Regions from separate parts of the Paenibacillus sp. FSL R10-2199 genome, predicted to be linked through region 3. Evidence: predicted binding sites of a transcription regulator. Region 3 holds the regulator's gene; each other region holds the start of a gene.
The links. The regulator LexA, encoded in region 3, represses DNA repair genes until DNA is damaged. The targets are predictions, from matches to a motif close to CGAACATATGTTCG.
Positions count from the first base shown of each region.

Region 1: a site for LexA is predicted at 7,851-7,864, ahead of NYE33_RS12915 (ImmA/IrrE family metallo-endopeptidase). Genes of this name have one in related genera too.
Region 2: a site for LexA is predicted at 6,245-6,258, ahead of NYE33_RS03075 (putative DNA modification/repair radical SAM protein). Genes of this name have one in related genera too.

Region 1 is NZ_JBBOBO010000001.1:2,958,925-2,969,546, forward strand. Features, by position in the region: gene NYE33_RS12840 (extracellular solute-binding protein) at 1-91, shown strand, start outside; gene NYE33_RS12845 (hypothetical protein) at 389-691, shown strand; tRNA gene NYE33_RS12850 (tRNA-Met) at 775-851, shown strand; tRNA gene NYE33_RS12855 (tRNA-Ile) at 899-972, shown strand; gene NYE33_RS12860 (VOC family protein) at 1,396-1,812, opposite strand; gene NYE33_RS12865 (undecaprenyl-diphosphate phosphatase) at 2,176-2,979, shown strand; gene NYE33_RS12870 (hypothetical protein) at 3,160-3,549, shown strand; gene NYE33_RS12875 (SDR family NAD(P)-dependent oxidoreductase) at 3,622-4,332, opposite strand; gene NYE33_RS12880 (MerR family transcriptional regulator) at 4,432-4,791, shown strand; gene NYE33_RS12885 (hypothetical protein) at 4,890-5,159, shown strand; gene NYE33_RS12890 (hypothetical protein) at 5,248-5,511, shown strand; gene NYE33_RS12895 (WD40/YVTN/BNR-like repeat-containing protein) at 5,465-6,124, opposite strand; gene NYE33_RS12900 (hypothetical protein) at 6,342-6,539, shown strand; gene NYE33_RS12905 (hypothetical protein) at 6,536-6,694, opposite strand; gene NYE33_RS12910 (hypothetical protein) at 7,037-7,201, opposite strand; gene NYE33_RS12915 (ImmA/IrrE family metallo-endopeptidase) at 7,289-7,831, opposite strand; gene NYE33_RS12920 (YjfB family protein) at 7,975-8,151, opposite strand; gene NYE33_RS12925 (hypothetical protein) at 8,321-8,476, shown strand; gene NYE33_RS12930 (hypothetical protein) at 8,525-8,662, opposite strand; gene NYE33_RS12935 (NucA/NucB deoxyribonuclease domain-containing protein) at 8,902-9,342, opposite strand; gene NYE33_RS12940 (glycosyl hydrolase) at 9,570-10,622, shown strand, end outside.
Region 2 is NZ_JBBOBO010000001.1:724,874-735,495, forward strand. Features, by position in the region: gene NYE33_RS03050 (GNAT family N-acetyltransferase) at 1-351, opposite strand, end outside; gene NYE33_RS03055 (hypothetical protein) at 540-923, shown strand; gene NYE33_RS03060 (glycoside hydrolase family 18 protein) at 1,037-2,323, opposite strand; gene NYE33_RS03065 (glycoside hydrolase family 3 C-terminal domain-containing protein) at 2,437-5,223, opposite strand; gene NYE33_RS03070 (hypothetical protein) at 5,916-6,107, opposite strand; gene NYE33_RS03075 (putative DNA modification/repair radical SAM protein) at 6,302-7,615, shown strand; gene NYE33_RS03080 (TIGR03915 family putative DNA repair protein) at 7,615-8,478, shown strand; gene NYE33_RS03085 (hypothetical protein) at 8,453-8,761, opposite strand; gene NYE33_RS03090 (phosphoketolase family protein) at 8,917-10,622, opposite strand, start outside.
Region 3 is NZ_JBBOBO010000001.1:4,764,076-4,774,697, reverse strand. Features, by position in the region: gene NYE33_RS21035 (LysM peptidoglycan-binding domain-containing protein) at 1-373, opposite strand, end outside; gene lexA (transcriptional repressor LexA) at 570-1,196, shown strand; gene NYE33_RS21025 (L,D-transpeptidase) at 1,391-1,729, shown strand; gene NYE33_RS21020 (hypothetical protein) at 1,816-2,373, opposite strand; gene NYE33_RS21015 (hypothetical protein) at 2,562-2,783, opposite strand; gene NYE33_RS21010 (hypothetical protein) at 2,864-3,049, opposite strand; gene NYE33_RS21005 (hypothetical protein) at 3,103-3,327, opposite strand; gene NYE33_RS21000 (hypothetical protein) at 3,432-3,791, opposite strand; gene NYE33_RS20995 (hypothetical protein) at 3,807-3,983, opposite strand; gene NYE33_RS20990 (hypothetical protein) at 5,122-5,466, shown strand; gene NYE33_RS20985 (hypothetical protein) at 5,789-6,292, opposite strand; gene NYE33_RS20980 (M15 family metallopeptidase) at 6,660-6,890, opposite strand; gene NYE33_RS20975 (hypothetical protein) at 6,893-7,036, opposite strand; gene NYE33_RS20970 (hypothetical protein) at 7,184-7,516, opposite strand; gene NYE33_RS20965 (hypothetical protein) at 7,665-8,177, opposite strand; gene glnA (type I glutamate--ammonia ligase) at 8,520-9,848, opposite strand; gene NYE33_RS20955 (MerR family transcriptional regulator) at 9,878-10,288, opposite strand; gene NYE33_RS20950 (AAA family ATPase) at 10,567-10,622, opposite strand, start outside.

The DNA.
Region 1 (10,622 bases), 1.8 Mb from region 3:
CAACCATATGCTTAACGCGATGCGCAAAGATCCCGCGGTCTTGTTCAATCTGGACAACGGCTGGCTGGAGCGAAGTGCGAAGGGCAAGTAGTATAGCGTCAAATTTAAACTAGTGAGAACCACTTTGGAAAATCATTTGCCAATGGTTTGTAGTGACCCCATTATGGTATATCCGATCCGGTATGCTTAAGTGCACTTTGTACAACTAAATCGTCTGATTTATAACTAAATAATCGTTTAGTTGTATTTCGTGCAATTAAACTTCGAGTTGCAGACGGTTTTCCCCGATTCGGGCAGATTTAGTTGTACAGACTACAGTTATAAGAGGCAAGCATCCCTTTTTGCTGTTTTTAATTGTACATTATACAACTATCCTCTGAATTCTTGAATGGAAAATAATTTCAGACAAGCGGTGCAGAAATTGCCAGCCATTCCGCAGGGCTTTTTTCCTGTTATTAATGAAAAACTGGGCATGATAATGATCAGAGCAGCAGCAAACATTAATACGAAAAAGGAGAAGGGCATCATGAATTGGATATACTTCGCGAAATTGTTCAGGACAAGATTTCAAGCGGGTTGTCTGGCTAAAAGACTTGAACAGGACGGCTGGATCTACGGCTATCATGATCCGCGTTTTGTGGAAATTTACCGTTCGCGCAAGGGCCGCTACGGTGTGCGTTTTCTGCCATAAACAAATTAACCAAATTCATCCTTGACTTTATCTATGCTTATATTGTATATTATCTATTGTCGCTGTTTGAATATGATTACTGACGCGGGGTGGAGCAGCCCGGTAGCTCGTCGGGCTCATAACCCGAAGGCCGCAGGTTCAAATCCTGCCCCCGCAACCAATTTTATTTCATCAGACAGCACTTGTATAATACGGATATCCTAGTCCGGGCCCTTAGCTCAGTTGGTTAGAGCGGTCGGCTCATAACCGATTGGTCACAGGTTCGAGTCCTGTAGGGCCCACTTCACTAAAACCCTTACTTTGTAAGGGTTTTTTGCTGTTTATAGACTCGGTGGAGCGAATAGGCTTGAGTGGGGAAAGGTCTTAATTTTGAGATGCTGACGGAATTGCTAACGGAGACTTATATTCCACAGGTTCAAGCTTTAAACTCGATTTTTACATCATATTTATTTTGGTTATCCTGCGTGATTTCAGAATCGCCGCCTTTATGGGTAATCCACTTTAAAGTAAGCCACTTTATATCCTCAGCATGGCCTTCCTTAAGAAAAAAAGTATAGGAAAATCAATCTATGGTGCGCGGTTCGTGCGGTCAACGATTTGAATTAAGAGCATACATAAAATAACCCTGTCGCAAAAAAGACGCCGGGGAAGGCACCCGTCATCTTCCCTTGTTAATCCAAGTATCAGTGCGCTCTCCGTTATCCTTAACCTTGAGCGGCATCCGTGTTCATGTAGTTGATTGCCCACATATGACCGTCCAAGTCCTCGAAGGCCCAATGATACATGAATCCATAGTCCTCAGGCTCTTCGTACGATTTCCCGCCCAAGGAGACCGCAGTATTCACGATTTCATCCACCTTTTCTCGGCTCCCGAAGGTGAGTGCGATCGTCATTTGCGCATACTTTTCCGTATCAACGGTTTCCTTCTGCGTGAGCGACTTTAATAGTTCTTTGGTGAGCAGCATGATCTGCAGGTTGTCGCCGATCACGATGGCTACCGACTTCTCATTATCGGGGAATTGCGGGTTGAGCTCGAATCCGAGTCCGGTGAAGAACGCCTTCGATTGTTCTACGTTGTTTACAGGCAGATTGAAGCTCGTGAATGTGGACATTAATGCCATTTTTAACACCTCATCTTCAAAATGGTTTGTTGTCATTGATGCCTTCGTTTATTTAGACGAAAGCCAATCCGGGAATTCATCGGTCTACTTGATTCCTGCCACTCCCGTCGCCCATTTTCAAAGCTCCTCGATCTGCTTGTCTGTGCAGCATGGATTCGCAGAGGTACCCATGGGACACGAACCGTACGCCATCTGTCAGTCTTCAAGAGGAAAGGGAGTGATATAGGGGGTCATTTCAATGATCAATGTGACAATTATGTCATGCTGAATGGAAGATTGTAAGGTCAATCGATTTGGAAATAATTATGTCCCCCGTATACTGGAAATAAAAAGCTTCCATTACCGAAAGGAGACTATCCACTGGTGACTGACATTATGAAAGCAATCATTCTCGGCATAATCGAAGGTTTAACTGAATTTCTACCGGTATCATCTACCGGACATCTTATTTTAGCAGGTGATTTGCTTAGCTTTGAGGGAGAAGCTGCAATCACTTTTAAGATTGTTATACAGCTGGGTGCAGTAATGGCGGTTTTAATTCTTTACTGGAAAAGGTATTTGGAGATTGGGTCTAATATGGTTAGAATGGATTTCTCCAAAAGTAAAGGATTAAACATCATTCATATGATATTAGCTATGTTGCCTACATTAATCATGTATCTCCTCTTCAAGGATACTATAAAAAGCTGTTTATTCGGCCCGACTCCTGTCGTGATCGGTCTAGTAGTCGGGGGCTTGTTGATGATCATCGCTGCACGGAATAGGCGGACAGAAACCGCTGATACGATGGATGGAATTAGCTATAAACAAGCCTTTGGAATCGGTTTGTTCCAATGCCTGGCGTTGTGGCCGGGATTCTCAAGATCGGGTTCGACGATTTCAGGCGGCCTTTTGCTAGGCACTAGCCAAAAAGCCGCCGCAGATTTTACATTTCTTATTTCCGTCCCTGTCATGTTTGGTGCAAGCTTGTTGGATTTGTATGATAGCCGTGATTTGTTGAATTCTGACGATTTACTTCTAATGTTAATTGGATTTGCAGCATCCTTTAAAGTGGCAATGATTGCCGTAGTGACCTTTATCAAACTGATTAAACGTCTTCGCTTGGAATGGTTTGCCCTCTATCGGTTTGTATTAGCAGCTCTCTTCTATTTCATCGTCATACATTAATTAGTTCCATTTAGTTGTTAAGGATCTAATGTGAGTTTTCTGGAGAAGGTTCAAATTTTCACAATGTATTTTTGTTTAAAAATGCGATACACTGGACTCACACAAGATTGTGATTGCTAACTGAAGGATTTTTACAGCAGCGGAAAATCACATCTTCTTATCTATTTGGGAGGTGTCTTTTTGGAAGACGTAATTGATTTTGTCCAAACCTTCAAAGGTCTAGAGGCGCGGATTAATGAATTCATTAACGAGGATTCGTCTCTGGAATATGTGGAGGGATCTGAAGAAGTAGTGGCTGGAGGAGCTTACGCCTGGTCTAAATTAAAACCCGCTGAAATAAATAAGCAAGATCACATTGACTCTGATTATATGGAATTAGCAGATGAGGTCAGAAAAGTTTTGAAAAATGAACACAGCCCCCATATTGAAAAATTTGAACGGAGTTGCGCCTTAGTTTTAAACTATATTCGGCAAGACACTTTGCTCTGGGTTCCTGGTTTGAAAAATGTGATTGAAAATATAAAATCCGAATTGGATTTACAGCAGTTTTTCATGGAAGTGACACGATAGTCTATTATATTGAGGCCCGTCAACCGTAATCCGTTGGCGGGCACTTTTCTTTCGTGGCAAGTCTAACCTGCATTACCAGGCATAAACCCCATTTACATCGAGAAACTCCCCGTTATGCCGCTTACCATCCGTTGCGAAGCCGACAATAATAGCTGCCCCGTCTGCTTTGGATTTGCCGCCCTCGGCATTGCCGTTCAAATCCGTCTTGGTGAAGCCGGGAGTGACGGCGAATACTTGAGCATTGCTGTCCTTGCATTCAATCGCCATGGCCACGGTCATTGCATTGTTGGAGGTTTTGGAGGCGTTATAGTCAAAAGCATTAAGCGCATATGCAGAGCTCTGCATGAAGTGAAGTGAAGCCATATCGGTCGATACGTTCACAATGGTTCCTTCATTCTTTTGGATTAAAGGGAACAGCTGTTGATTCAGGCGGAACGTTCCGAAGAAATTCACTTCAAAGGCATTGCGCAAATCGGCCTCCTGGGTTGCACTGAATGAGCTCGAGAAGGCTCCCGGCATGCCGGCATTATTAATTAAAAGCTTCAGATCAGCGTAATTGGCCTGAATGCTGCCGGCTGCTTGTTCAATACTCTCTTGATTAGTCATATCAATTTGCACAAACTCTGCGTTTAATCCCTGGTTTCTTAGTTCGGAAGCTGCGGCTTCCCCCCGTTCAACACTGCGTGCACCAAGCAACACCTTCCAGCCGGCTTCACCGAGTTGTCTCGCAATTTCAAATCCAATTCCTTTATTGGCGCCTGTTACAAAAGCGGTTCTGTTCATCGTAATCCTTCTTTCTGTGGGATATGGTCTAGCAACAATTCAAAGCTTATTATGCTACACTAAGTGTAGGTCAACATAAATATTTGGGAGTGAACCGGAATGTTTACGATAGGACAAGTCGCCAAAAAAGTTGGGGTGGGCATAGGGGCGATCCGCTTCTATGAACGAAAAGGACTTCTGGATGCAGTAGCCCGCAATGAGCAGAACAACCGACTGTATACCGAGCAGGAAATTACCTGGCTGATCTTCCTTAGATGTCTGCGTGAAACGGGAATGAGTGTGGAGGAGATCAAGAAGTATCATGATATGGTCAGAGCCGGTACGGCTACCTTACCGGAGCGGATTAGGCTTATTCAGAATCAGAAGAAACAGCTCCTGGATGATATAGAAGCGAAAAAAGCACAGCTCATACATCTGGAGCATAAGCTGGAGCGGTATTATGCCGGGGAGAATTATTAATAGATAATATTCTGGCACGATTCTCTATGGATTCAAGATGTATGTCATGGTCCCCGTCTATCATTATATGGTAGTATTTAGTAAATGGAGGGACTTAGATGAAATTAATGAAGAGATTGGGTTTGTGGTTACCGATTCTGTCTGTAGCGGTATGTATGATTAATCTGTCAGGACAAGATGATAAAAACCTGCTACTTTTTTTGACCGGTCCTTTACTGTTATGGCTTAACCCTCAGCTGACAGATCTGCATTACACCATGAACAATGAACTTCTGTTCCAGTTTATACTATACGGCATTCACTTCTTCTTCTGGCTGGGGTTTGGATTATTGTTCGATTGGTTATTAGCGCGCAGAAGAGCGAAGTAGAGTTCCGAAGTTCTAAGAATGACTTCAGGGAGAAGTTGACTTCACATTCCATTTACTGGGTAATAACTTGTAAAAGGAGCGTGAGGCTATGAATATCGCAGACTGGAGCATTATGGATTGGTTCTCGCGGCTGGTGGGAATAGGAATTATCTACTCGGCTGTGCAGCTGGCCTTCTCCCGAAAAGGGGTCAAGATTCGAACCCGGAGGCCTTTCCGGGAAACTATGGAGTCTACAGCTACGCCAGGCCAGCAAACGGTTCTTCGGGTGGGCGGAGTCTTCGGGATCTTTCTGGGTCTTGCGGTTGTCATTTATGGAACGAGGATTTTTGATGTGCTGTTTCCATGGATGTAGCCCAATCCTTGCCGTCCGGTGAAGTCCAAAGGGCATGGCCAATGCGGATTTCCCAAGAATAATGCTCCTTATCCTGAATTTCAGCAGCGTCCCAGGACAAACTGTTCCATGTACCGGCGGTAGGGTCAGTTATAGCATTCCAGTGCCGCCCGTAATCTTGGGTCACGAAAAACAGGAAAAACGAAGTGTTTCCGCCCTGTGCATTCTGTATCTCCGTGTGATCCGGAATCATGATTCCATAGGATGTTGAGCTGAAAAAAACAGGCGGTGCAGGATCGAACATGGAAGAGGCGTATTGATCAGGCACTTCAAGCTTCTCTTGGGTCCAGTGCGCTCCGCCATCTCCGGTTGTGTACAGCCGCTGGGTCCCTGGCTGCGGAGTGTTGATGGTTAGCCAGCCGTTATCCGCACTACTGAATGTAAATGCTCCAACCGGTCCGGACGGTAAGGTTCCATTCTCCGAATCACTGAGCTTATCCCAGGTCTTGCCGCTATCGGCCGTCTGGTAGATCGCATTATCAGCTCTGAACATCCCGGAACCGGCCGAAGTGACCTTCCAACCGTGCATCTCATCCAAATTATATTGATAAGTCTGAATGTTCTCTGTAGACACAGAAGCACCTGTATCAGCGGCTTGTGCGGGCATCGGATTAAATGTGAACCCCCAAAGGCCAGCTGCAAGTTGCAGCAATAACCAAACACTTCTTAGAATTTCCACTACAAACACCTCCCTTGTCCATAGTAAGGGATGGGAGCTGGATATAAGTTACAGAAACATGATGAAACGATTAAAAAATATATAACCAGAGGAGAGTGGAGAAAGAGTGGCAATGAGTGAAGCAGAGGATAACAACCGTGAACTGGAGAAGCGGGTTGCTGCGCTGGAGAAACGGATTGCTGTGATGGAGAACTATAACCCGCCCCCGCAGTCCACCAAAAAGGTAGTCTGGATCATGCTTGCGGTAATACTCGGAATCTCCCTGGCAATGGCGGGTATCGGGATTATCCAGTTTGTCAGCAGCGGCTAGTCGTTATTCTTGTCATTAATCAGCAGAGAAGTGCAGACCAGCGCTACAATAAGCATGATGCCCATTGCGATCATTTGAAAGATATTATTATAGGGATCTGAGAACGTTATGTATTCGAATACGACCTTGGATAGTAAATAGTAAAGAATACTCAATAGGCTTAGAAAGACTAGAGCGGCTACGATCCATTTCTTGATTGTCCTGATAGTGATAGAATCACTCCGTCCGCGGGGATAATAAATTGCAGTTACTCCCATTATTGTACAATATGGTAGCACAAGAGAAAACTGAAAATTGCAGTCCCCTGACCCTTTGCCCATAATCAGAACCTGCTCAGCCTGATTTAAGGTTGGTTTAAGCAACAGTGAGTATAGTGTATACATACCCCCTGATAGAAACCTTAGACCCTGCCGGATATTGGCGGGGTCACTTTTTTATAGGGTGAAAGGTTATGGACTGAGCTAGCTCTCTATATGCTGATTATTCTTCACGGAGGTTTAATCGTACTCCTTGGGTTCCTGCAGTAAGATGGAGAAGGTCTGCGTTTCGTGGTCCACTTCAATGGTCTCAATGCCGACAAAATCCGGAATTTCGGGATGAACTGCATCTACGCTGTAATCCGGATGGGTCAGCAATAATTGAATGACTTTTATGGCTTCCATGTCGCTCCCCTTTACGGTTGAAATGTAACCATGCATAGAGGTACATCTGTTGTTCTAATGTCTATGCCGGTATTATCCCCGCAGCGCTTAGCGAATATGTCTATGGATTAATTTTCTGTCTTCGTTTCTTTCCATTACGGCCATCAATTGCCCCTGGAAAATCCGCCGCTGGATCTGGTCAATTCGCTGCAGAGCCAGCTCCACAGGAACCTGGAAGGTACTGGAAAGCTCAGCCACGGCATCCTCACGCAGTTCAGGCAGTGTCCGTGCAGAAATCATGGAATAGGGCATGGCGGCATAAAGAATAAACCGTTCCGATTCATCCTCCTGCGCCTGCGTGAACTGTTCAGGCATCAGAGTATGCTTGCCGGCATGGCGGAGCAGATGACACAGCTCATGGAGGAACTCCAGCCGCTGCAGTTCGGGAGGAAGCCTGTTGTCGATAAACATACTGTACATTCCAGCGCTGGCCTCAATGCTCTTGCTACGGACATCCAAATAATGAATCCAGATATTCAGCCGCTCGGCTATGTATTCAATGGATATGTCGGACGGCTGGCGGACACCGATGCGCTGATATAAATCCTCTGTCCATTTCTCCAACGCAGTCATCTGATAATAGGATTGCATAATCAATCACCTCAATATAAGATCGTATGTTCGTATTAATGGTCAAAAGAAAAGCCCAGAAGGGCTAAGCAATCAGCACACTCAACATTCAGCAGCTGAATGGATATGGAACGGGTGTTCCTATGTATGTAAGCATAAAGCAATCAGGCGCGAATATCAAGTGTTTTTCCCAAGGTGGGGTGTGCGCCCTGACTCAGCATCTGGACCATATTCTGGGCATCCGTCTGTGCCTGATCTTTGGCAATACTCATGACCTGTAATCCCGCAGCCTGCAATAAAGACGACTGGTTCATGACAACCGATAGTGCAGCAATATCCATTTGTGTTCCTCCTCCAAGATTTTTTGAAGCAGCGCATCCACCTTTTATATCGACCGAATAGGGCTTGGCCGTTAGGTGAATGGCATTTCTTTGCCAATTGGCCCATGCCACCGGTTAGATTTCCACATATTCTGTGCTGTATTCAATATTCAAGAGGAGGAATTAAATTATGGGAGCAGAGTATGGTTGCGGTTGTGGAAATAACGTCGGTGGAGTTAATCAGGGTCCTCCGATTGTTCCGGTTGTAAGCCCTTGGACTTCGACTGGTGCGATTCTGGTTCTGTTCATTCTGCTGGTTATTATCACTAAAGCCTGTTTGTTCTAGAACCGCATTGAACAAGTGCTGCCCTGTCTGGCCTGAGGCCGGATGGGGCTATTTCTTTTTTTTGCGTGCCGCCGGACCGATCTGGCGTTTGATTCTGCCTGTATGCTCATCCGTTTCAATGATATACAACTCCTTGACTGTACCTGCAAGTGCAAACCATTCCTGTAAGGCTTCAGCCTCGGACATAGGGCCGTACAGCCTTTTCCCCCGATAACAGATATAGAACACTCCCGGCTCTCCGTCTATGGAATAATATCCCACCCTATTTTACGCTTTATTTGGGTGAAATTGCATAAAGAACTGTCGTTCGCATAACAGGCATGCAAATGTCCTTATATGACGGAGAGGAGAGCGGCTAATATGCGATCTGTTTCTTATCAGCAATCATTTGCGGTAGCGGTAGCCGGAGCATTCAGGCATTCTGCCTATTTGAACATGAACTCTACGCGGGTACCGTCTGCGAAGTCCTCCAGCTGATTGCCGACCCAGCTTCCAGCTCCGCGGTTATCGCTGGGAGTTATGTATTCAATATCAGCGCCGGCTCCACCTTCCGCACACATCGCCATCGGCCATTCGTCGCGGTCATAACCTTTTTTGGTGGGTACGCCCTTCAGGGATTCCTTACGGTTCTCTTCGGCTTCATTCCGGTCAATCGTGCAGATGGGGGACTCCCCGTTCTCAATCGCTTCCTGAATATGTCTGGCGGTCTCCGGATAGCGGCCCGATGGGAATTCCAGCCGGACAACCTCCGAATTGTCAGAAGACGGCGTCTGGGACGGAAGCTGACCATTCTCCCCGAAGTAGTAAGCAGCCAGGCTGAGCAGAACAACAATAATGAGACTGGTGATGAATTTTTTGGCTTTCATATCTGCTCCTTAAAAGTTTTGTTAGCATAGCTTCCAATGATAAGCTCCGGCAAAACTCGCTTCGGAAGCATACGCTTAAGTATTGTGGGCGCATGAAGCCTGCGCTCACAATAGTATAGCGTATGACTGCGGGATTGGAACAGACGTAATTCTTGTCTATCCGCCGTTCTGATGTTACATAATTCGCCATAAAATGTACAAACAGATGGAAAAGGATGGTGGATAAAGTGGAACAGCGTGTACTCAGAGATCTGCTGGATTCCGCGTCACGGCTGGTAGGGGATGTACAATGGCAGGCCGCCTTCCGCAGTGTGCTGATGAGTCCTGCGGATGCGGAGCTGGCCCTGCCGGCGCGTAAATTGCTGAACACCTTATACTGGCTGCAGGGGCAAGGCGTGATCAGCGGACAGCATGATTATCTGGAGAGCCCGGATGAATTCAGCGTGAAGCTGAAGAATACCGGCGGGAGCTATGCGGGACTTCACGGCTATGAAATGGGTGCCATCAGCAACCAGACGGAGCAGCAAATCAGCAGCCAGCGGCAGGCCGTCACAGACAGTGCGGTCCGCTGGCATCAGGCCGGGGGAATCGTGACGATGAGCTATCATGCCAATCTGCCGGGAACCGCTCCGGCCTGGGCGAATGTCTCGATGAGCCTCAGCGAAGCAGATTTCAACAAATATATTACTCCGGGAACCGTCCAATACACAGCAATGATTGCAGAGCTGGACAAAGTAGCCGTGTATCTCAAAAAGCTGAAGGATGCTGGTGTACCTGTGCTCTGGAGACCTTACCATGAGATGAACGGCGGCTGGTTCTGGTGGGGGCAGAAGTCTTCCTTCAGCACCCTCTGGGAGATTATGTTCGAGCGTTATACCATATATCACAAGCTGCATAATCTCCTGTGGGTGTGGAGTCCGAATGCGAAAAACCAGTGGTGTGACGAACCTGCGAAATATTACCCGGGCAGCGGGAGAGTGGATGTGCTGGCACTGGATATCTATGACGCAGACTTCAAGGGGGGCCATCATGACAGCCTCTGGGATCTGGGACGCGGCAAGCTGATCGCCATTGGCGAGAATGGGGAGCTTCCTCCGGCAGCCCTGCTGGCTGGTTCCCAGAACAAATGGAGCTACCAGATGACCTGGGGCAAGCTGCTGTATGAGAAGAACAGTGATGCGGTGATCAAAGCTTTTATGAAGGATAATTTCGTGTTCACGAGAGACGAATATGCAGCAAAGGCGGCAGCAATGGATCCATCACCGGGCGGCATTCCTAAG
Region 2 (10,622 bases), 4.0 Mb from region 3:
TTCAATCAGCGGAACATTATCCGCACGGGTGAACAAGTGGATATACCGGATCGCCGCTGAGTCCGCGGCTTCGCTCAGATACCTGAATAACAGCTGGAGTTCATCCTCAGGGCGGGCGGAATAAAAGGGTCCCCACACTTCTATATCCTCTTGTCCACCGCCTACGTCATAGGTGTCCAATATAATTGCACCCGTGATTTCTTCTCCCTCATACAACACGAGGCTTGCTTCTGCCATACCGTCACTCAGGTCATGAAGAATATCATCAAGTGCGCTGCCCACGTACCCGCATTGCTGGCTTTCAGTATTACGGGCACAGATAAATACCGCCAGATTCCGGATGTCGGTCAAATGCCTCTCCCCCTTGGATTAGAATATAGAAATGGCAGATTATACCACTGCATATTGATATTACGATATTTTTATGGAAAATACAGCACATGGTTGTTCAATTTATTCCGGAAAACTCCATACCCGCACAAGCCGCCTTCCAGGTTCTGAGTAAAATATAGTAAATAGAACAATGAGGTGAGTGACGAATGGCAAATTCAACAAAAATCCGCAAGCGGGCGCAGCAGTTGAAGGGCCGGCCGGTCTGCATTACTTTGCATGATGGACGTTCATATGTAGGATGGATAACAGACCTTAATAAAGAAGCAGTAATCCTCTCCAGAACAAGCACACATCATAAGTCTAAACGGAAATCGTCTTCAGGTGCCCGGAAAGCAGATGTCTCCGGCTTCATGCCTTTACTCGGATCGTTCATGGGCGGGGCAGGCGGAGCTGCCGGTATCGGAGGTCTGGGGAAATTCATGGGAATGTTCGGAATGGTGCAGAAGGCGATGCCTGTCATGAAGATGGGCTACAATATGATTAAGTCGATCCGGCCCTTCCTGGGCGGTCTCAAGGGCTTAATGGGCTAACGCTGTAACGGTATAAGCAGCGGCATAAGCAGAAACGGCTGTGCACTCCTATTGAGGGCGCCAGCCGTTTCTTTTTCAGCTGCTTTTCTGCCAAAAAGGGGGACGTTGCCGGTTTATTTTTTGACCACAATGAAGTTATCTTCTATTAACAGCCAATTCTGCGGAAAAGGCAGACCAAGCTTCCAATAGCTGATGCCCCGGAGACCCAGCTCCTTGATCAAATCGAACTTGGCCTGAATCGAGCGGGCATCTTCGAACCATACCTTATGCTGCCGGCCTGCGTCATCGGTGTAATCGAAATGCGGAGCCTGGGCTTTATAGTCGTACTGAATGGCGGCATTCCTGTTCCTCGCCAGATCAATTGCCGCCTGCGGGCTAAGTGCTTTGGCATACTCTCCGCCAGCCACATAAGGCAAAGTCCAATCGTAGCCGTACAGATTCTGGCCCATCATAATTTTGCCGGGGGGAATTTCACTGGCCGCATACGTCAGCACCTGACGCACCGGTCCTATAGGCGAAACGGCCATCGGCGGGCCTCCGCTGTATCCCCATTCGTAGGTCATAATAATGACAAAATCAGCAACCTGGCCATGCACTTTATAGTCATGCGCCGTATACCAGGCCCCGGTTTGGGAGGCACTGGTTTTGGGAGCAAGTGCAGTCGACAGCAGGAAGCCCTCCTTGTGAATGATGTCCGCTGCCTTGCGCAAAAAGGCATTATACGCTTCGCGGTCCTCCGGCCGGAGGAATTCCAGGTCAAAGTGGATATCTCTGAAATTCAGCCGCTTCGCCTCTGTCACAATGTTCTCCAGCAGCCGGTCCTGCACCGCTACATCATTCAGTATAATCCGTCCCAGCTCCGAGCTGAACTGGGCATCCTCCAGATTCGTGACGACCAGCATCAGCGTGACCCGGTTCTGCGCCGCGATTGAAGCCAGATTATCCAGCGGCGGCGCCTGCAGCGAGCCGTCCCGCTTAATCCGGAAACTAAACGGAGCCAGATACGTAAGCTCAGGGGCAGCTTCTGCGGCAGCATTCTGCAGCGCCTGGGAGACCGCTTCCCCTCTCGGCTCAATATAGGCATTCACTTCTGCCTGCCGCCTTGGCACAGGAGGTATGTACAGGCGGAACCCGGCCTGCAGCGGCAGGTTCAGCGTCAGCCCGTTCACTTCTGCCAGATCGCTGGCCTTCAGGCCGAATCTCTTCGCGATACTATAGAAGCTATCCCCCTGTTGAACCCAATAATACTGGCCTACGATAGGAATCACCAGCGTTTGTCTAATGACCAGTCTCTCTGGCGCAGACAACTGATTCGCCTCAGTTATCGTATCCATGTTCACGCCATAAGCATCAGCGATCCCATACAGCGTCTGTCCCGGCTGCACAACATGTATTTGCATCTTTCCATGCTCACCCCTTCATAGTAGCAGTTATACCCCTATTTTATTCGGCAGTGCTGCAGGTATGCGGACGCAAAAAGACACCCCGGAGGGTGTCCTGAAATTAAAAGCTGTTACACCTGCTTGAATTCAATCCACTCAATTTCCAGACCCGGTTTGACGAAGTCCAGCTTCATTTCATACAGACCGGCCTCAAGTCCGATCTTGACCAGCTTCTGTCTGATCCATTTGCCTTCTGTCCCGTTCGTCTGAATGGTGGTCACTGGCTGTCCGTTCAGGGTCACGTTGCAGGCGCTTTGGGCAAGCTCGGGTTCCGGGGACATGATGCTGACGAAGATCCGGTACTCACCGGCTTCATCCGCCTGGATATAGGTTGGTCCAGACACACTAGGTGCAACCTGTGCGTTCTGGCTCAACACCTGAACCTGCTCAACCACCAGGGAAGAGTCTGCCTTAAAGGTCTCGACAGCTTCTACAATCTCATGCTTTCTGGAGAAGACCGGTGCCTGCATGATGAATTCGCAAATGTTGATGGCCGAGCGCTGAAGCTCGCCACGGGTAAGTGTTCCATTCTCCAATGATTCGAGCGTATTGTCATCATAGGCGTTGACTTCCGCACCATAATTGGATACTACCATGTATAGATCGTTCTGTGCCCGGACCATCCAGTTCGTGTTCTTGCGGTCCGCAGCGCCTCCATTCACGACATCATTCATGATTGCCCACCAGTCGGTCATTACAATCCCCCGGAAGCCCCATTCACCGCGCAGCAGCGTGGTATTCAGATCATAGTTAGAAGCTGCCCAGTGTCCGTTGACCGGATTATAGGAGGTCATGATCGAATTCGCACCGCCCTGCTTCACAGCAATTTCGAAGCCCTTCAGGTAAATCTCGCGCAGCGCGCGTTCGGATACGACAGCATCCACTTTGCTGCGGTGCTTCTCCTGGTTGTTGCAGGCGAAGTGCTTCAGCGTGGCATTGGAGCCGCCCTTCATAATACCGCGCGTGCATGCGGCAGCGAAGATCCCTGAGATCAGCGGGTCTTCAGAGAAATATTCGAAGTTACGCCCGTTCAGCGGACTGCGGCGGATATTAAGACCCGGTCCCAGCAATGCATCCACCTGGTTGCGCAATAATTCCTGGCCTTCCATAACATACAGCTCTTCAACCAGTTCTGCATTCCATGTAGCAGCAAGCAGGGTGCCAATCGATACCTGGGTTGCCTTCTGTCCGCTGTCCATCCGGATACCGGACGGGCCGTCTGCTGTAGCGGCAACCGGAATACCGTAACTGAACAGGCTGTCGCTGACTCCGCCGAAAGCCGAAGCCGTCCCCGGCGTAACCAGCGGACTGCTCATTCCTTCGCCTCTGACAATGGCCGCCAGATCATGGTCGCTGAGCTGGGCAATGAACGTATTCATGCTGACTTTGCCTTCATGAACATCTCGCAAGGTATGGCCCTGATTGCCGGTCTGTACCAATGTCTCCGGAAGATTGCTTTCAATCCGCGCTGCCATATCTACCTTGCGTACCGGCACCTCAGCAGAGATCAGTTCATAAGAACCGTCTTCCTTCCGGGCCCCCGGTTTCATTCTCTTGAAGCTCTCAGTCGGTGCCATCGCCTCTTGCAGCTGCTCTACAACCTTAAGCTCATCCAGAACATAACCTGCTTGTCCATCTACGTTAACTTCCGTCACGGCTTTAACACTGGTTCCCACGTAGAAGCGGTAGGTTCCAGCTTCCAGTACATAAGCGGAAGGATGCCCTGTCACTCCGGCGTCATCATACGAAGCCAGAGAATGGAGCGGGAAGCTTACCGTAAGGTGCTGGGACTCTCCCGGCTCAAGCAGCTTGGTCTTCCCGAATGCCGCCAGCGCTTTGGCTGGTTTGCCCAGTTGTCCCTGCGGCGCTTCATAATATACCTGCACCACTTCTTTACCGGAGTAGGTATCTCCTGTATTGGTTACAGTTACACCGATCTGAATCTGTGGTTCACCCGCCTGGTCCACCAGCTTCGCTTCCTCCGGCGCAAGCTCAAAGGCGGTGTAGGAGATGCCATAGCCGAATTCATACTGAACCTTATCCGGACAGAAGGTCTCGAAATAACGGTATCCTACATAGATATCTTCCTCATACAGGTTCTTGAACTCATTGCCGTAGTTGCTTGTGGACGGGTAATCCTCAATGGAATACGCGATCGTATCCGTCAGCTTGCCGCTTGGCGTCACCTCTCCGGCCAGTACATCGGCAATCGCATTGCCGCCTTCCATACCGCCATGCCAGGAATAGATCACAGCAGAGATGGGATGTACATATCCGGCATCGTTAACCCAGCTCATATCCATAATATTCGAGACATTGAGCACAACAACAATCTGTTCAAAATGAGCCGTAACCTGCGTAAGCATAGCCTTCTCATCTTCCGTCAACCGGTAGCTTCCCGGTGCATCGGCATTGTCCTGATCCTCACCGGCGGTACGTCCAATCACTACAACAGCCTTGGCCGACTGGCTTCTTGCTTTCTTCACCAGCTCATCCGTAAGCGGCATTTCCTTCTGGTTCCACGGCTCAGCCGCCCATACTTTTCCGCCGTCGTCAAACGGGTTAAGTCCGATCCAATCCTCGTAAGCTGCTGCCAGTTCTTCATTAACACTGATGTTCTTCTTGCTGCGCAGACCGTCGAGCAGGTTAGTCGTATATGCAACATGAACACTTCCGCCTGATCCTGTACCGCTGCGGTAGTAATTCACTTGTATTCTGCCAAAAATGGCAACGCTCTCGCCGTTTCCAAGCGGAAGCACCTGCCCCTCATTCTTAAGCAACACCGTGCCCTCTGCGGCTACTACCCGGCTAAATTCTGCAAAACCCTCTAACGGCACTCCGATATTCTGTGTACTCAATTGGTTTCCTCCTGTTTGTTCGTTTCCCAACGTGTATTGATTCTATAGATAACACCCTCCCTTACGGGATTCACGATATCTTGAACCTTTGTTGTTATTTATATAGCATATCCTTCTAAGAATAAAAGCTACAGCCCTAATATACAAGCTCTGCAGCTTAAAAAGCAAAACCGGGCAACCGCATTCTCTTCGCCCGGAACCCCTCTTAAGAACAAAATCGCCCGGAGGGCGAATCAGCACCTTACTACATTAGATTAGTTCCTTGATCACCGTTGCCGGCTAAATTCCCATTAAAATTAGTAGTGACATACAATGGTGGTCATAGGGGTATCATGCATTCCGCATAATTAATTGGAAAAACGTATCCTAATTTAGGTTTATTCGAGAGGTAGACGTAATTAAATGGATAAACGTCATTTATTCTGTTGCATTATCTCGACTCTGATCTATTTGTAGCCTATTAAGTGCTGTTTTTCCAACTGTTGCTTGGCAAAGGCTCTTACGTTCATTAGCAAGTGGACAAAATCCATCTATTTCTGGCCGCCGCCGCAGCCCTCCCCTCCAATGCTGTTTCCATCTAAGGTTTGGGGAATGGTGTAATTCCCCAAACCATGAAAAAAGACACCTGTGCGGGTGTCTTCAAATGTTCTCGCATACAATTCGTTTCACCCGGGGAACTTACGGACTTCTATTTATTTGCGGCGGCGGCTCTTCATCATACGGTTATACATTACAAGAGCGGCAACAACCATGCCAAGCATGGCGACGCTGCTTGCCGATTCCTGCGACATCCCAAACATCAGACAAATACTTGAAACCAAGGTTCTCGTAAGCAACGCAACCGCAATCAGCATGATTGGCCGCCAAATGTTGTATCCTCTCATTCCCAGCAACACTCCTAACCCAATTTTCAGAAACAGTACAGTTCTAAATGCTATGAACCATTAGAAACTATTATAGCATAATAAGGAATGCGCATACATTCTGCACGGGTAACCGGCACATAGAGATGCCTTTGACAAGAACATACGTTCGTTATATACTTTCCTCTATGAGGGGGCTTGTGATCGTGGATGTTATGGAGAAACTTGAGATTCTGACCGCTTCGGCCAAATATGATGTAGCCTGCACTTCAAGCGGTTCAGACCGCAAAGGCCAGGCCGGAAGCTTGGGCAGTACTGCTGCAATGGGCATCTGCCACAGCTTTGCGGCGGACGGCCGCTGTATTTCGCTGCTGAAGGTGCTTATGACCAACGCCTGTGTATATGATTGTGCCTATTGCATTAACCGCAAATCCAATCCCGTCCGCCGGGCGGCTTTTACCCCCGAAGAGATCGCGGATCTTACCATGCAGTTCTACCGCCGCAATTACATAGAAGGGCTGTTCCTCAGCTCAGGGATTATGCGCAATCCGGATTATACAACCGAGCAACTGATAGCAGCACTGGAGCTGCTGCGGAATGTGTACCATTTCAACGGCTATATTCATGTAAAAGCGATTCCCGGATCTGACGACGCCCTGCTGTCCAGACTCGGACTGCTTGCTGACCGCATGAGCGTCAATATCGAGCTGCCCTCGCAGGAGAGTCTCGGGGTTCTCGCTCCCGACAAGAGCAAAGTATCCATTCTGAAGCCGATGGGGCTGATTAAAGACCGGATTACGGAGAACAGCTCCGATATCGTAAAATATAATCACGCTCCCCGCTTCGCTCCCGCCGGCCAGAGCACACAGATGATTGTGGGCGCCTCGCCCGATACGGATTATCAAATTCTGAATCTAACGGAGGGCCTGTACAAGAAGTACGCATTGAAGCGCGTGTTTTTCTCTGCCTATACCCCGGTGATCGAGGATTCGCTGCTGCCCTCTTTGGACACCGAACCTCCGCTGCTGCGGGAGCACCGGCTCTATCAGGCTGATTGGCTGCTGCGCTTCTACGGCTTTCAGGCAAGCGAATTATTGGACGAAGCCGTACCCAACTTCAATCCGCTGCTTGATCCGAAATGCAGCTGGGCCGTTAACCACCGGGAGCAGTTCCCGGTTGAGATCAACCGCGCTCCGTATGAAATGCTGCTGCGTGTACCCGGTATCGGCGTAAGGAGCGCACAGCGGATAGTGAAGGCAAGACGGGCGGGAACGCTGGATTTCCAAGCGCTGAAGAAGCTTGGCGTCGTGCTCAAGCGGGCCCAATTCTTCATCACCTGCAAGGGCAAACCGCTGGAAGGGCTGAAAGTCAGTGAACATACCCTGCTTCGTTCGCTAATGTCCGGCCAACAGCTGGCCCCCTATCAGCCGCACCAAGTTGAGCAGCTGACCTTGTTCGACGACCACTACGCATCGGCCTTGCCGGCAGCAGAAGGATGGGCAGGGTTCAAGAAAGGAGCGGAAGCCTGATGTTCAAGCCGTCCGTTCTGGCTTATACCTATGATGGCAGCTTCCAGGGCCTGCTGTGCTGTGTATTTGAGAGTTATACCTGGAAGGAGATTCCGCTGGCCGTTCATTCAGAGGGCGAGGAGCAGGGCCTGCTGCTGGAATCGAAGTGGATCGAAACTGACCACGCCAAAGCAGAGAGAGTCCTGAAGTCTATCCCGATCCGGATCAGCCAGGAAGCGGAGGAACTGGTCCGTCTGGGGTTCTGGTCAAACACACCGGGGAAGGAACTGCTGCTGCTGAATTTTCTGTATCTCGGCTTCAAGCATGGCCGCAAGGTGATGAATATGCTGGCCGATGATACGGTGCACGCCTTACAGAAGGCGGTTCAGCAGCTTCGGCGGGAAGGTCATCTGTATCTGGGTTTTGTCCGTTTCTCCGTATACGGTCCGGTCATGGCTGCGGTTATTGAGCCGCAGGGATACATCCTTCCTGTGATTCAGGAGCATTTCTGCGACCGGTTTCAGGGCGAGAGCTTCATGATCTACGACCAGACTCATGAAGTAGCGCTGATTCATGAACCCGGACGGGAGGCTATCATACCGCTAAGCGGTTGGATAGCACCTGAGCCGGATGAAGCAGAAGAAGCCTATCGCCGCTTATGGACAGGCTTCTATCATGCGATCGGGATTAAAGAACGCCGAAACGACCGCCTGCGCACCTCACTGATGCCCAAGCGGTACTGGAAGCATATGGTTGAGATGAACGGCAGCAATGGCGTCCCTGCACTCGCTGCTGCGCAGCGGAAGAAGGCGCTACAGCCGGAGCCGCCGAAGACCATCGGCCCGCTCCCTGCTTCACTCAGACAAACAAATACTCATACTTAAGTATTTGTGACCTGAGCACCTTGGACACTCTGCCCAGTTCCTTATCATTTTGCTCTATGAATTGCAGTACAGAGTAGCGATTAAACCGGAGGGTTGTATCAAGTGCACGGGCCTGTTTGGAGAAATCTTTGCTGAACGGTTTGGCTTTGACGCTTCGCAAAGCAACATCTATTGGCATACTTAAAGAATAATCTGCCGTGTCTGATAATAGACTTAATCCATGATCGAAATAGGGACAAAGCTGATATCCTGAATTCCCGTGAATAAAGGCGATATTGTTCAAGTCGGATAATCAACACTATCATTTTCTCTCAAAATGCATTGGTTATAATATTATCCAGCACAAAAAGAGTGCCCCGCAGTCATTATCATGACCACCCGGAGCACTCCCTTCTTGAGAACTTACTATTTAATTCAATTTACACGTGTGAACGTTAATTAGTTCAAAGCCTTCCATACCCAGTTCTCAACCTCTGGAAGATCGATGCCTTCTTCACGGATGTATTGGTTATGTTTCTTCACCATGGCATCCATTTCATCAGCAATCGCCTGATATTTGCCGGCCTCCGGCAAGCTCAGCACAGCTTCCTTCGTGAGGTCGAAGCGGTCCATCTGGTTGAGTACGCGCATATCGAACGGTGTAGTGATGTCGCCATTCTCGCGGTAGCCATGTACATGCAGGTTATGGTTGTGGCGGTCGAAGAACAGGTCTTTGATCAGGCCTTCATAGCCGTGGAAGGCAAAGATGACCGGTTTATCCTTTGTGAAAAATTGATCAAACTCCTCGTCAGATAAGCCGCGCGGATCGAGCTTTTGGCTTCTCAGCTTCAGCAGATCTACCACGTTGATATAGCGGATTTTCAGCTCAGGCAGCTTCTCATGTAGAATCGAGATTGCAGCCAAGCTCTCCATAGTAGGTTCTGTACCCGACGAAGCAATAACCACATCCGGCTCTCCGCCCTTGTCGGTGCTTGCCCAGTCAATGATTTTGAGGCCTTTGTCCACCAGTTCCTGAGCTTCATCTGCCGAGAACCACTGCGGACGCGGGTGCTTGGACGATACAATCAGGTTGATCTTCTGACGGTCATTCAGAATGGTGTCGAAGACAGCCAGCAAGGAGTTGGCATCCGCCGGCAGATACTCACGGATAAATTCCGGCTTCTTGTCAGCCAGATGACCCAGCAGACCCGGATCCTGGTGAGTATAACCGTTATGATCCTGCTGGAACACAGTTGATGTGGCAATGACGTTCAAGGACGGGATATCTGCGCGCCAAGTTTGATCTGTAGCCTTGCGCAGCCATTTGAAGTGCTGGGTAATCATCGAATCAACAACGCGCAGGAACGCTTCATAGCTGGCGAAGAATCCGTGACGTCCGGTCAATACATAACCTTCGAGGAAGCCTTCCGCCTGATGCTCGGATAATTGGGAATCAATAACACGGCCGTAAGGAGCCAGGAATTCATCCTGCGGTTCCTGGATGGAATCCATCCACTGGCGTTTGGTTACTTCAAACACAGGTCCCAGACGGTTCGACATCGTTTCATCCGGTCCGAAAATTCTGAAGTTGCGGTTCTCTTCGTTGAGCGTTACAACCTCCTTCAGGTATTTGCCCAGTACAGCCATATCCTGCGCGATCACTTGACCCGGTACGGAATTATCCAGTGCATAGTTGCGGAAATTCGGCTTGTGCAGATCTTTAATCAGGTTACCGGCGTTCGTTACAGGGTTCATCCCCATACGTCTGTTACCAGTAGGCAGAATCTCAGCCAGATCAGCGTTCAAACGGCCATTCTCATCAAATAGTTCTTCAGGTCTGTAGCTGTTCAGCCATTCGAGCAATGCAGGCGCATGCTTCATGTTCTTCTGATCTACCGGAATCGGCACCTGATGGGCCCGGAAGGAGCCTTCATTCGGCACACCGTCCCACGCTTTCGGACCGGTCCAGCCTTTAGGTGTACGGAAGACCAGCATCGGCCAAGCAGGGCGTGTGGTATCGTTATTTTCACGGGCATTCTTCTGAATCGCTTCGATCTTCTCAATAATGGTGTCCAGAACCTTAGCCATTTCCGGGTGCATCAGATCAGGATTCTCGCCTTCCACGAAGAACGGTTCCCAGCCGCTTCCTGCAAAATAAGCCGTTA
Region 3 (10,622 bases):
CACTGTCCTTCAGACCATTTGACTTCTTGATTCCTTCTATATATACAGCAGTCCTCATATCATCCGGTTTATTCTTGAGGGCAATGCTCCACAAGGTGTCTCCGCGTTCAACTACGATCCGTTTCTCAGGCTTCATTAAAGTGACAGAACCAGCGAACACATTACCGACTACTGTAAATCCGGAGATCGTGAGTAATAGTATCAGAGATATCTTGATAAAGCTGACCTGGCGGAATATTGAGGTAAGTACAGACAGCAGGCGAAGGGTCTTGTCTCTGAATTGTGCCAATGGATTATGGGGTAATGGATTACCGGGAGCGGACACCTTGATATCCTCATTGTAGATACTATTGTAGGTACTGTATTTTAACATAAATATCGTCCTCCAAACACTTGTTCTTACTTTCGAAAATAATATAACACGAACATGTGTTTTGATCAATAGTTTTTTCGAACAACTGTTCCCTTTATTTTTCAGACTATAATTCTCACAATTTAGAACTTATGTTTGTACGAACGGCAGTTCTATGTTATAATTTTCCCAAACATAGTATATGGGGTTGATTCCGATGTCAAAGATTTCGAGTCGCCAGCTGGCGATCCTGGAATTTATACGTAACGAAGTCCGCAGCAAGGGTTATCCTCCGTCCGTTCGGGAAATTGGCGAAGCTGTTGGCCTGGCCTCCAGTTCTACAGTGCACGGTCATCTGGACCGGCTTGAGAAGAAAGGCCTGATCCGGCGCGATCCTACGAAGCCGCGTGCAATTGAACTGCTCGGCCAGGAAGATTCAGAGAATGTACATCAATTCGTCCAGACGGTTACCCGTATCCCTGTAATTGGCAAGGTTACTGCTGGTGTTCCTATTACCGCTACAGAGAATATTGAGGATTACTTCCCGCTTCCTACTCATTACGTAGGGGATAACAAGGTATTCATGCTTTCTGTACTCGGCGACAGCATGGTTGATGCCGGTATTATGAACGGCGATTATGTTATTGTCCGCCAACAGCAAACCGCTGACAATGGTGACATCGTTGTTGCGATGACTGAAGAAGATGAAGCAACCGTTAAGACCTTTTACAAAGAACGTGATCATATCCGGCTGCAGCCGGAGAACCCGGCTTACGAGCCTCTCCGCCTTAACCGCGTTACTATTTTGGGCAGAGTCATTGGATTATTCCGCGATATCCATTAATCTTTCTCCTCCATAATCAGGCTGCTCCGCATCACGCGAAGCAGCCTTTTTCCTCTTTAGATCCTGTTACGCTTGCCCAAAATGCCAAAAAACCAACATAGGAACATTTGTTCCTATGTTGGTTTTTTGGCATTTTTTACTCCGAACCGCTTTAGCTATCCGCACATATCCTGTTACAAAGGAGTGCTGATCCCATGCCCAACTATCGAATTATTGTCGACCTTTCACAGCGCATGCTTTATCTGCTTGATAATGACACCGTAACCAGAGGATTTCCTGTCGGCATTGGCCGGATGCTGACCGTCTCGCCGGTAGGCGAGTACACGATCATTAACAAGCAGCCCAACCCGGGCGGACCGTTCGGAGCCTTCTGGATGGGCCTGTCCAAGCCACATTATGGAATTCACGGAACCAATGACCCTTCCTCCATCGGCCACATGGTCTCCCACGGCTGTATCCGCATGTATAACCAGGATGTGGTCGCGTTGGCTGCTATCATTCCCATTGGCACCCGTGTAACCATCAGGGAGTAGCTACAGTCATGCAGCCGCCTATAAATTTCTATATTGAACACAAGAACCCCTCTGACGGGTTTTGACCAAAGGGGTTCTTCACAGCATTATTGCACAGTTTGCTCATAACCAAGCTCGTCCAGAATATATTCAGCCAGACTCCACTGTTCCGCAGGTGAGTCTTTGCTTTTTTTGGCGTAGACCAATGCACTCTTGGTAACTTTCTCGATCAGCCTGCGTCCCTGCTCTTTGGTGATGGACACTTCCATCCCGGAGCGGCCCACCACCTCAGACAGACAAAAGAACGCAATCCGCATCGCGTAATTGTCTCTGCTGAGGAAATAGAACAAATGAGGCACGTTCTTGAGCAGACGGTCAACCCAGTTCGTAATCTCCCGAACCTGATAGACTTCCCGGCGATCCTGCTCATACCCATTGAATATAATTATGATTTTGCCCCGTAGCCGCTTCTTCTCATATTTCTTAAATTCACGCAAATAGCTCTCCAGCCGTCCCTTCTCCACATCTTCTCTGGAGACATTCAGCACGGTGGATCCGGCTGCATCCCATTTTGAACTTTCTTCCATCACCGGATCTGCGTTAACAGACAGTGTACTATCCTGTATTTCCGGCAGTCCCAAACGCTGGCGTAATTGATCGTCCATTCTTCACACCTTCCTGTATCAAGCTCTTGTGCAGCTTGTTCACCATGTTATCCTGATATGTAGCTGTTCCTCAAGCCTCATACTCTTCATCGATTAATTATACTCTGAGCCTCCCACACTCTCAATCGCACGCCAAAAAGACATCCGCAAGGATGTCTTTGAGTGGATTCATATCCTTTGCCTACTGACTACAACACGCTGCGCAACAACCGGATAGCAATAGTATTTAAACGAATTGCTTCACGGATGGATGCTCTGGCAGCCAGCAATTCTCTTCTGGCACGTGAACCGCTTGGAAATCTGCGCAGGTTCTCATTAATTTCCTCAAGTCTTTCCAGCAGGATTGCTCTTTGTGCGAGCAGAGCATTAATTGCTCTGCGGATTCTGTTTCGTTCTCTTTGCGTCATCATTACACCTCTTTTACGTTTTATAGTATAAGAAATGCAAAGATTGGCTTCGGAGACTGTGTGATTTGGCAGTAATATTATAATTAGCTTTCTTTGACTTTGATGGAGATAATATTTACAGGATTAAGATACTTGCCTCCTGCTGGAATCCAGCCTGTCAAACCACCGGATGTCAGATAGGTTCTGGCTTCTGCCGCCGATTCAAACACAGATTCAAGCTCTTCAATTTGCCCATTCACATACTGAAGCTCAAAAATAACTTTACTCACTTGCGACCACCTCCTCAGCTTCTAATTCGTTACCCCGAAGCGTTTACCTGCTTTTACTTCTTGGGCAGCCTTACCCGGAACTCAAATTCGTCACGTCTATAGGTCATTCCGGCCAGCAATACATACTCCGGCGTCCATTTCTGTACAGGTCCGGCGTAATCAGCTATAACATGCGGTTTACCCTCGATCAGCTGAACGACATAGACCTTCACCTGGGCAAGTGCCGCCGCGAATATATCAGCATCACTTGAAAGAACTTTATACGCAGTATTCAACATCTTTCCTCCTTAGTGCACACGCAAGAATGATAAGGATTCATAGAGCACACAAATCAGTTCAATTATACCGGGTTCTGGAACAAAATGTATACCCTATTTAGAGCTTAGAGTTTGATGAAAATGATCTTAAACAGCCCGAGGTATTTGCGCTTTGCCTTAATATCACCGATAAATGTCTTACCGTCTTGAATATCAGGTATGCTGAAGGTGGAGAACAGAATGTGATTTTCCCGGATTGTAAACGATTCGACCATAGGCTGAGCGACCATACTGGTAATTCCTCCAGCTAGCCCTCCCCCCAGTGTTTCCTCCAGATGATTCACCGCGTATTCTCCAAAGTCCTCTTTGCCCGGATTCATGACTGCTAGTAAAACCAGTACTACTATAATTACGAAAGACAGTTTCGCCGCTGTTTTCTTGCGGGCTCTGGATTCAGGCTGCGGAGCATCATATCGTGGGTTCATGTTTATTCCCTCCAGCTATAATATTTCTTGAATCGTGAACACTAACGGACTCACAATAAACCTGCAGATTATAACCAGTACATCAACCGGCCCGCTTATCCCCACATCCATTCCGCTCCAGTCCGGACTACCTGCTACCGGTGAATCCAGCCCATATTGCTCTATAATCCGTTCCCTGGTTTCAGTTGACATGCCAGTTCCTTCTGCAGCTCCAGCCTGAGAACAAATTAGCGTTAATAATAGGATCATTGCAATAATACTTACATATTTATTTCTCATTTCATACCCCTATGTATCTTATTTATTAAAAAGGAAATACCGGCACCGCAACAACCACGGCCAGTATCAGCTGTAACAGCAATAGTCCCCAAGCCCAAACCCTCTAAACACATGCTTCACTTCAGCCTATCCTTAGTCATAAAAGTGATTCTCAGGGTAAGCACCTGCAAAGGGTTCCTTTAGTGTGTATATGATCTAGTATATAGGACATGGTACATTATGTAAAATAAACCATCCGGCTAACCATTGGGATGTAGATAAAATAACCCGTCAGCCATTAGTCCGGTGAGTCGCTTTAATTCAATAGCTCTATTAAATATCTATTATCCTAAATGAAAATTTTGTATTTTATGTGTATTTTGTAAAAAAAGGATTGAAATATATTCTCATATATTTATAATAATTACCAGATATATGAAGGGAGACATCACAAGATTGTCCACTAGAGATACTCTTCCCCTCATGTCTTACATTGAAATTGACCGTAGACTATATCCACGACCTATTCACACCTTAAGACAGAGATCGACCAGAAACCCTAAAAGCATTTCTCGTATTCTTAATTCGTTATATGATAGCAATTACATCACCGTGGGTGATTTGATGAAAGCTTCATTGGCTGAATTGCGTTGCTTAAGGAATTTTGGCGTCACGGGGCAAATGATTGTCGTCGAGTTGTTAGAGGCCCATACCAAACAGTTGTCTGAGATTTCCCGCTAAGGACCTTTTAAAGGTTCTTTTTTTATTATCTCTTTTCTCCAGCTTAATCTGCGCTGTTCCCGCAACAATTAATCCTACGATTATTAGCACAATGCCTTTTCTATTTTTCAAATAATGCTCTTAAGTTATTTTCATTCCGCTTCAAGCTCCGATCATTTAGTCCTAGGCAATTACAACCATTTTAATACATTTTATTATTTTTCGACCTATTTATATACCTTCTTACATAATACCGCATTTCAAATCATCCTTACTACTCATATACATTATTATCCATTAGGGGTATTGTTTTTCATGCAACTAAATACTTTTTTGGGAAGATTATCTATTCATGAAAAGGAAATTGCTTATTGGACTTTTAACTATTGCCGCATGTTTTACGGTAGGATCGACATCATTTGCTGCTGAAGCTCCATCTTCTACTCTTAGCTCTTCAACTTCAATTTCTCCAAATGCTGTAATAAAACCAATTGACGAGACTCAGGCTATTGTTAGAATGCAAGTAGGCGAAACTATATGGTTGACTGGCTATAATTTTTGGTATATTAATTATGACGGATCCATTGAAATAATACCGGCTGAAGGAAAGTTTACTGCCTTACATCCTGGAACCAGTACAGTCGCAGCTGACTTTGGGAATGGTATTACATTTTATTATATTATCTTAGTTAACTAAGTCTTGACGATGCTCAAGAAATGATAATTCTGTCATCCAAACCGACAATTATTAATTCAAAAAATAACCCGTCAGGCATAAGCCGGCGGGTTATTTTTTGTATGCTCTGAATTTAACAAAAAACACAGTTTTTCGAATAATTCCTATACATGAATGAACCATCCTTCTTCCCGCTCCCCTCTATTTCTAAAAGTATGTAATAAAAAGACGCCCAAATCGCTCCAAGACCAAACTTAAAACACCCTTAAAGCAGTTTAATGTGATAAATGAATTTTTAATAGAAATGCACCTCAAAAAATTCCGAGGTGCATCCATGTTAGATTTAAAAACTTATGTTGTAATGAGCAAAATTCAGATGATACTGCGTCATTGCAGTGAAGTTGGGATTATCTACGACCACATATATTGTTGCTCCAGGCGGAAGCAAAACATTACTAAACGATTGCGCTTCAGCAGTTCCTGCCTTTCCTGTGTAAAGTGGGCCCAGTTCAGCGAGACCATTATTGTAATTAATAATTATACCCGCTCTTGTAGGACCGTTACCACTAAATCCTCCCACATGAACACCAATTCTTTTGAGATTTGTTGTTGTATTTGTCCACTTAAACCAATCTTGATCGGTAGCACTTTGGATGAACAAATCATATATCGCACCACCGTATTCATTCGGTGTAATGGTAAGTGCATTCTCTCTACTATCACCAATTCCAACAACGTAAGGAGTGATTTCGGCCGCTGAAATGTTTTCTTCAGCAAATGCGGAAGCCGATGGGATCATTACTACAGCTGAGATAAGAAGAACAGAAAGAAACTTTTTGATTTTCACAATTCTTCCGCCTTTCCAACTATTGTTAACCGGCCGATTACACTTAAATAATACATCTTTACCTTTTGCTATTATATAGTCCATAAGTTGTCAATTTTTATAATATTCTACCGATATTTTATGTCTATTGTTGTTGAATTATGAACAAACCCCTCCATTCCTGTCATGTGGATTTTTACATGCATATTAATGTAGGGACAAAGCCTCGATATTCAAAGGGGAGCATGAGCTTTAGATGCACTGAGTAGGAAAAGTCCCCTGGCCTATAAACAAAAAAACTGGCGCTCAGAGCGCCAAGGGCTGAAGAACTTGTTTCAAACGCTTACCAAACTTGTATGAGGCGTATAAAGCTTTCACTTGAGACTGACTATTTACAACTGGTCCCGCCTTTGGCGTTGGTTACGATCTGCCCGGGATTCGTACGGTCCTGCGCGTATAATGCATCCTGCTCCGAGATAGTCCGCAGCCCCTGAGTAATGACTATATTGACTCTCCGGGCGTAGCAGCGCTCGATCAGCGCCACTGTAGCCGTCACCCAGGACCGTATGCAGCCCAGCCACGACAAGGATTTAAGCTTTACCTGTTCAAGCGTCAGCATCTTTATAGCCCCCCCTCTTTGACGGCCGGGAAGATCATAAACAGATCCTGCCGCCGGGTATACATGAGATACGTCAGGATCAGCAGGCCCAGGGTTGTGCCGGTTTGAGCTACGGCCAAGGCTGTGGACTTCAACGCAGCATACACCGCTGAATCACCGGAACCGTGTGTGGAATTACAAAAAAAAGCGCGGCTATAAGCAGCAGCGCACAGATGAATGAAATCCCATATGCATGTGCGATTGAAAAGGCAACCCTGCGGGATGCCTGCGCCAGCTCCATTTCTCTTTTTGTGCTAGGGCAATAGACGTTTGAACAATACTCCACACGGTTGTCCTACCCTATCCTCATCATTTCCGCTATTGGCGGAATGATCTGCCTTTAATCGCTGCAGTACTTCAAGAGTTGGCTGCGTAAAAGCTGCCCGTTCTTTGTCCAGGATATCCTGCAGGCGGTCATTGTCCTCCAGGGCACGATCCAGCATCGCACGCGGAACCAACTCGCCTTTTGAGACAGCCCGCCACTGAATATAAGCAAATATGATAAACAAGAACAGTAAGACAACCGACAGCCCACACTTTTCAACCAGTGGCAGCAGCTCTTGTATTGTGGATACCTCTGTGCCCATCCCCCGCTCCCCTTTCCTCTCTCTAATGTAAAAGCCCCCGGATCGACTCCGAGGGCAAAATAAAAACGCCTTCGCAGGCGCTCTCATCCATTCCATATTCTAAAAAATAAGCACCTCTTAAATTCAAGAGGCGCTTGCACTATAACCGTTAAAAAGTGTAGGCTGCAAAATTAAGATGGTACGAAGGAGGTGTTGTTAAATTAGGAGCATCAACTACTAAGTATACTGTGGCTCCAGGTGGGACAAAAATATTTCCCAAGACTTGAGTATTTGTAGTGTTTGCCTTATCAGAATAATACAAATCAGTCTCACCGAAACCGTTGTTATAATTGATTTTGAAGCCCGCTCTGATAGGGCCATTTCCACTATAACCACCTATATTAGCAGCAACCCTCCTAAAACTTGAAGATGTATTGGTCCACTTAAACCAATCTTTCTCGGAAGCGTCTTGTATAAAAAGGTCATAAATAACACCACCGGTGGCCACATCAACCCCATTACTTAGCACAAGCGATATTGCAGATGCCTGAGAATCACCAATACCTATAAGAAATGGTGTTACCTCAGCGGCATTTGCATTGGATTCTGCAAAAGCTGATGCCGAAGGTATCATAAGAACAGCTGAGACAAGAAGTGCAGATAGAATCTTTTTAAATTTCAATGATCTTCCGCCTTTCGATAATTTCGTTAATCGGCCGATTACAAAGTTAATATTATCCTTTTATATGTTTATTTTCCATGGTTCATTAGAATCCATTTTTTATCACAAATATGTAATTTATTGATAATTTAAAATGCCGAAATATGACTATTTTTGATATATAATGTCATTTCGTTTACAACCACTCTGCAAACAGCTACATGAAATCTATCCTCGAATAATTCCCACTATTTATTTGTGGGCATTTTGTGGGCACCACCATTAATTTAAGCAACCCCCACCACCCTCACGCCCACAAACAAAAAAGCCCCCGGCGCTTAGAGCGCCAAGGGCTGCTGTATCCTAGTAAAGCGTCATGTACTGATCTCTTTCCCATTCGTGAACCTGGGTCCGGTAAATATCCCATTCAATTTCTTTAAGTTCGTAGAAGTGGGCCAGCGCATGTTCACCCAGAGCTTCGGTAATAACATGGCTGCGGATCATTTCGTTGAGGGCTTCCTTCAGATCGGACGGCAAGCTTGGGATGCCTTCTTCAATCCGCTCTTCCTCAGACATCACATAGATGTTACGGTCGATTGGAGCCGGAAGATCAAGCTGGCGTTTGATTCCATCCAGACCTGCCTTCAACATTACAGCAAGTGCAAGGTAAGGGTTAGCTGCCGGGTCCGGGTTACGGACTTCAACGCGTGTACTGAGCCCTCTGGAAGCGGGAATACGGATCATCGGGCTGCGGTTGCTCGCAGACCAGGCCACGTAGCAAGGAGCTTCATAACCAGGCACCAGACGTTTGTATGAGTTGACAGTCGGGTTAGTGATCGCAGCAAAAGCACGTGCGTGCTTCAGAATCCCTGCCATGTAATAACGGGCTGTTTTACTCAGACCCAGTGTGTCACTTTCGTCATAAAACATGTTCTCGTTGCCTTTGAACAAGGATTGGTGTGCGTGCATACCGGATCCGTTCATGCCAAATAGCGGCTTAGGCATAAAAGTAGCATGCAGGCCGTGCTGACGGGCTACCGTCTTCACGACAAGCTTGAAGGTTTGAATCTGGTCCGCTGCCTTGATAGCATCGGCGTATTTGAAGTCAATTTCATGCTGGCCGGAAGCCACTTCATGGTGGGAGGCTTCCACTTCAAAGCCCATTTCTTCAAGCGTCAGTACGATTTCGCGGCGGCAGTTCTCCCCAAGATCCATCGGCGCCAAATCGAAATATCCGCCCTGATCGTTCAGTTCAGTGGTCGGGTTACCCTTCTCATCTGTTCTGAACAGGAAGAATTCAGGTTCAGGTCCAACGTTCATAGCAGTAAAGCCCATTTCTTCAGCTTCGAGCAGACAACGTTTGAGGATACCGCGCGGATCTCCGGCAAACGGTGTTCCGTCTGGCATATACACATCACAAATCAGACGTGCAACACGACTATCCGTCACCCAAGGGAAAATCACCCAAGTGCTAAGATCCGGATACAGGTACATATCGGATTCTTCGATCCGGACATAACCTTCGATGGAGGAACCGTCGAACATCATTTTGTTGTCGAGTGCCTTTTCCAGCTGACTTACGGGAATTTCCACATTTTTGATTGTTCCGAGCAGATCGGTAAATTGCAGGCGAATAAACCGGACGTTCTCGTCCTTGGCAATACGCAGAATATCCTCTTTAGAAAAGCTCACTTTACCCTCTCCCTTTCAAAATCTCTATGTTATTTATTAAAAAACCGGGATAGCTCGCCTTGGATTAGAGACACTTGTCCCGGTCTTTTACCGGAAACCAGTTCCTGCTTAAGCAGACGGTGAAGCTGTGAATCGGATAACTCTCTACGCCGAACCTCTGTATCAGGGGTAATGACTGTAGCTTCTTCGGATTCCTTCGAGACAGGATTCATCACCTGCTTAATGCCGGCAATATTAACACCCTTCTCAATCAATGCCTTGATCTCTAGCAGACGTTCAACATCATTAAAGGAGAACAAACGCTGGTTGCCGGATGTGCGCGCGGGTACGATCAGACTGTGCTGTTCATAATAACGAATTTGTCTGGCAGATAGATCGGTTAACTTCATTACGATTCCTATAGGGAATAATGCCATATTTCTGCGGATTTCATCACCCATGACTCATCCAACCTTCCAATGATCTTTTTCTCATCTCATTGTACATTTCCTTATATGGCGTGTCAATGGTATGTGAGTTTTTCTCACAAGATTTCTTTAAGCCAATGAGAGATTAAGTGAACAAAGTGTCAGCTACATGGGACCTGGCTTCCCGCAGTATATCACATAGATCAATCCTCAAGCAAAAGTTCCGTACTGGAAAACAGTTTCGCTCAAACGCGCATCATGCACGACTCCAACTTTTCAGAAACTCCTTATTCAAAAGAAAATGTGACTGGCTAACCTTCAATCACCAGCTCCCCTTCTCCTGCCGGGGTCTCAAATCCGCTCAAAA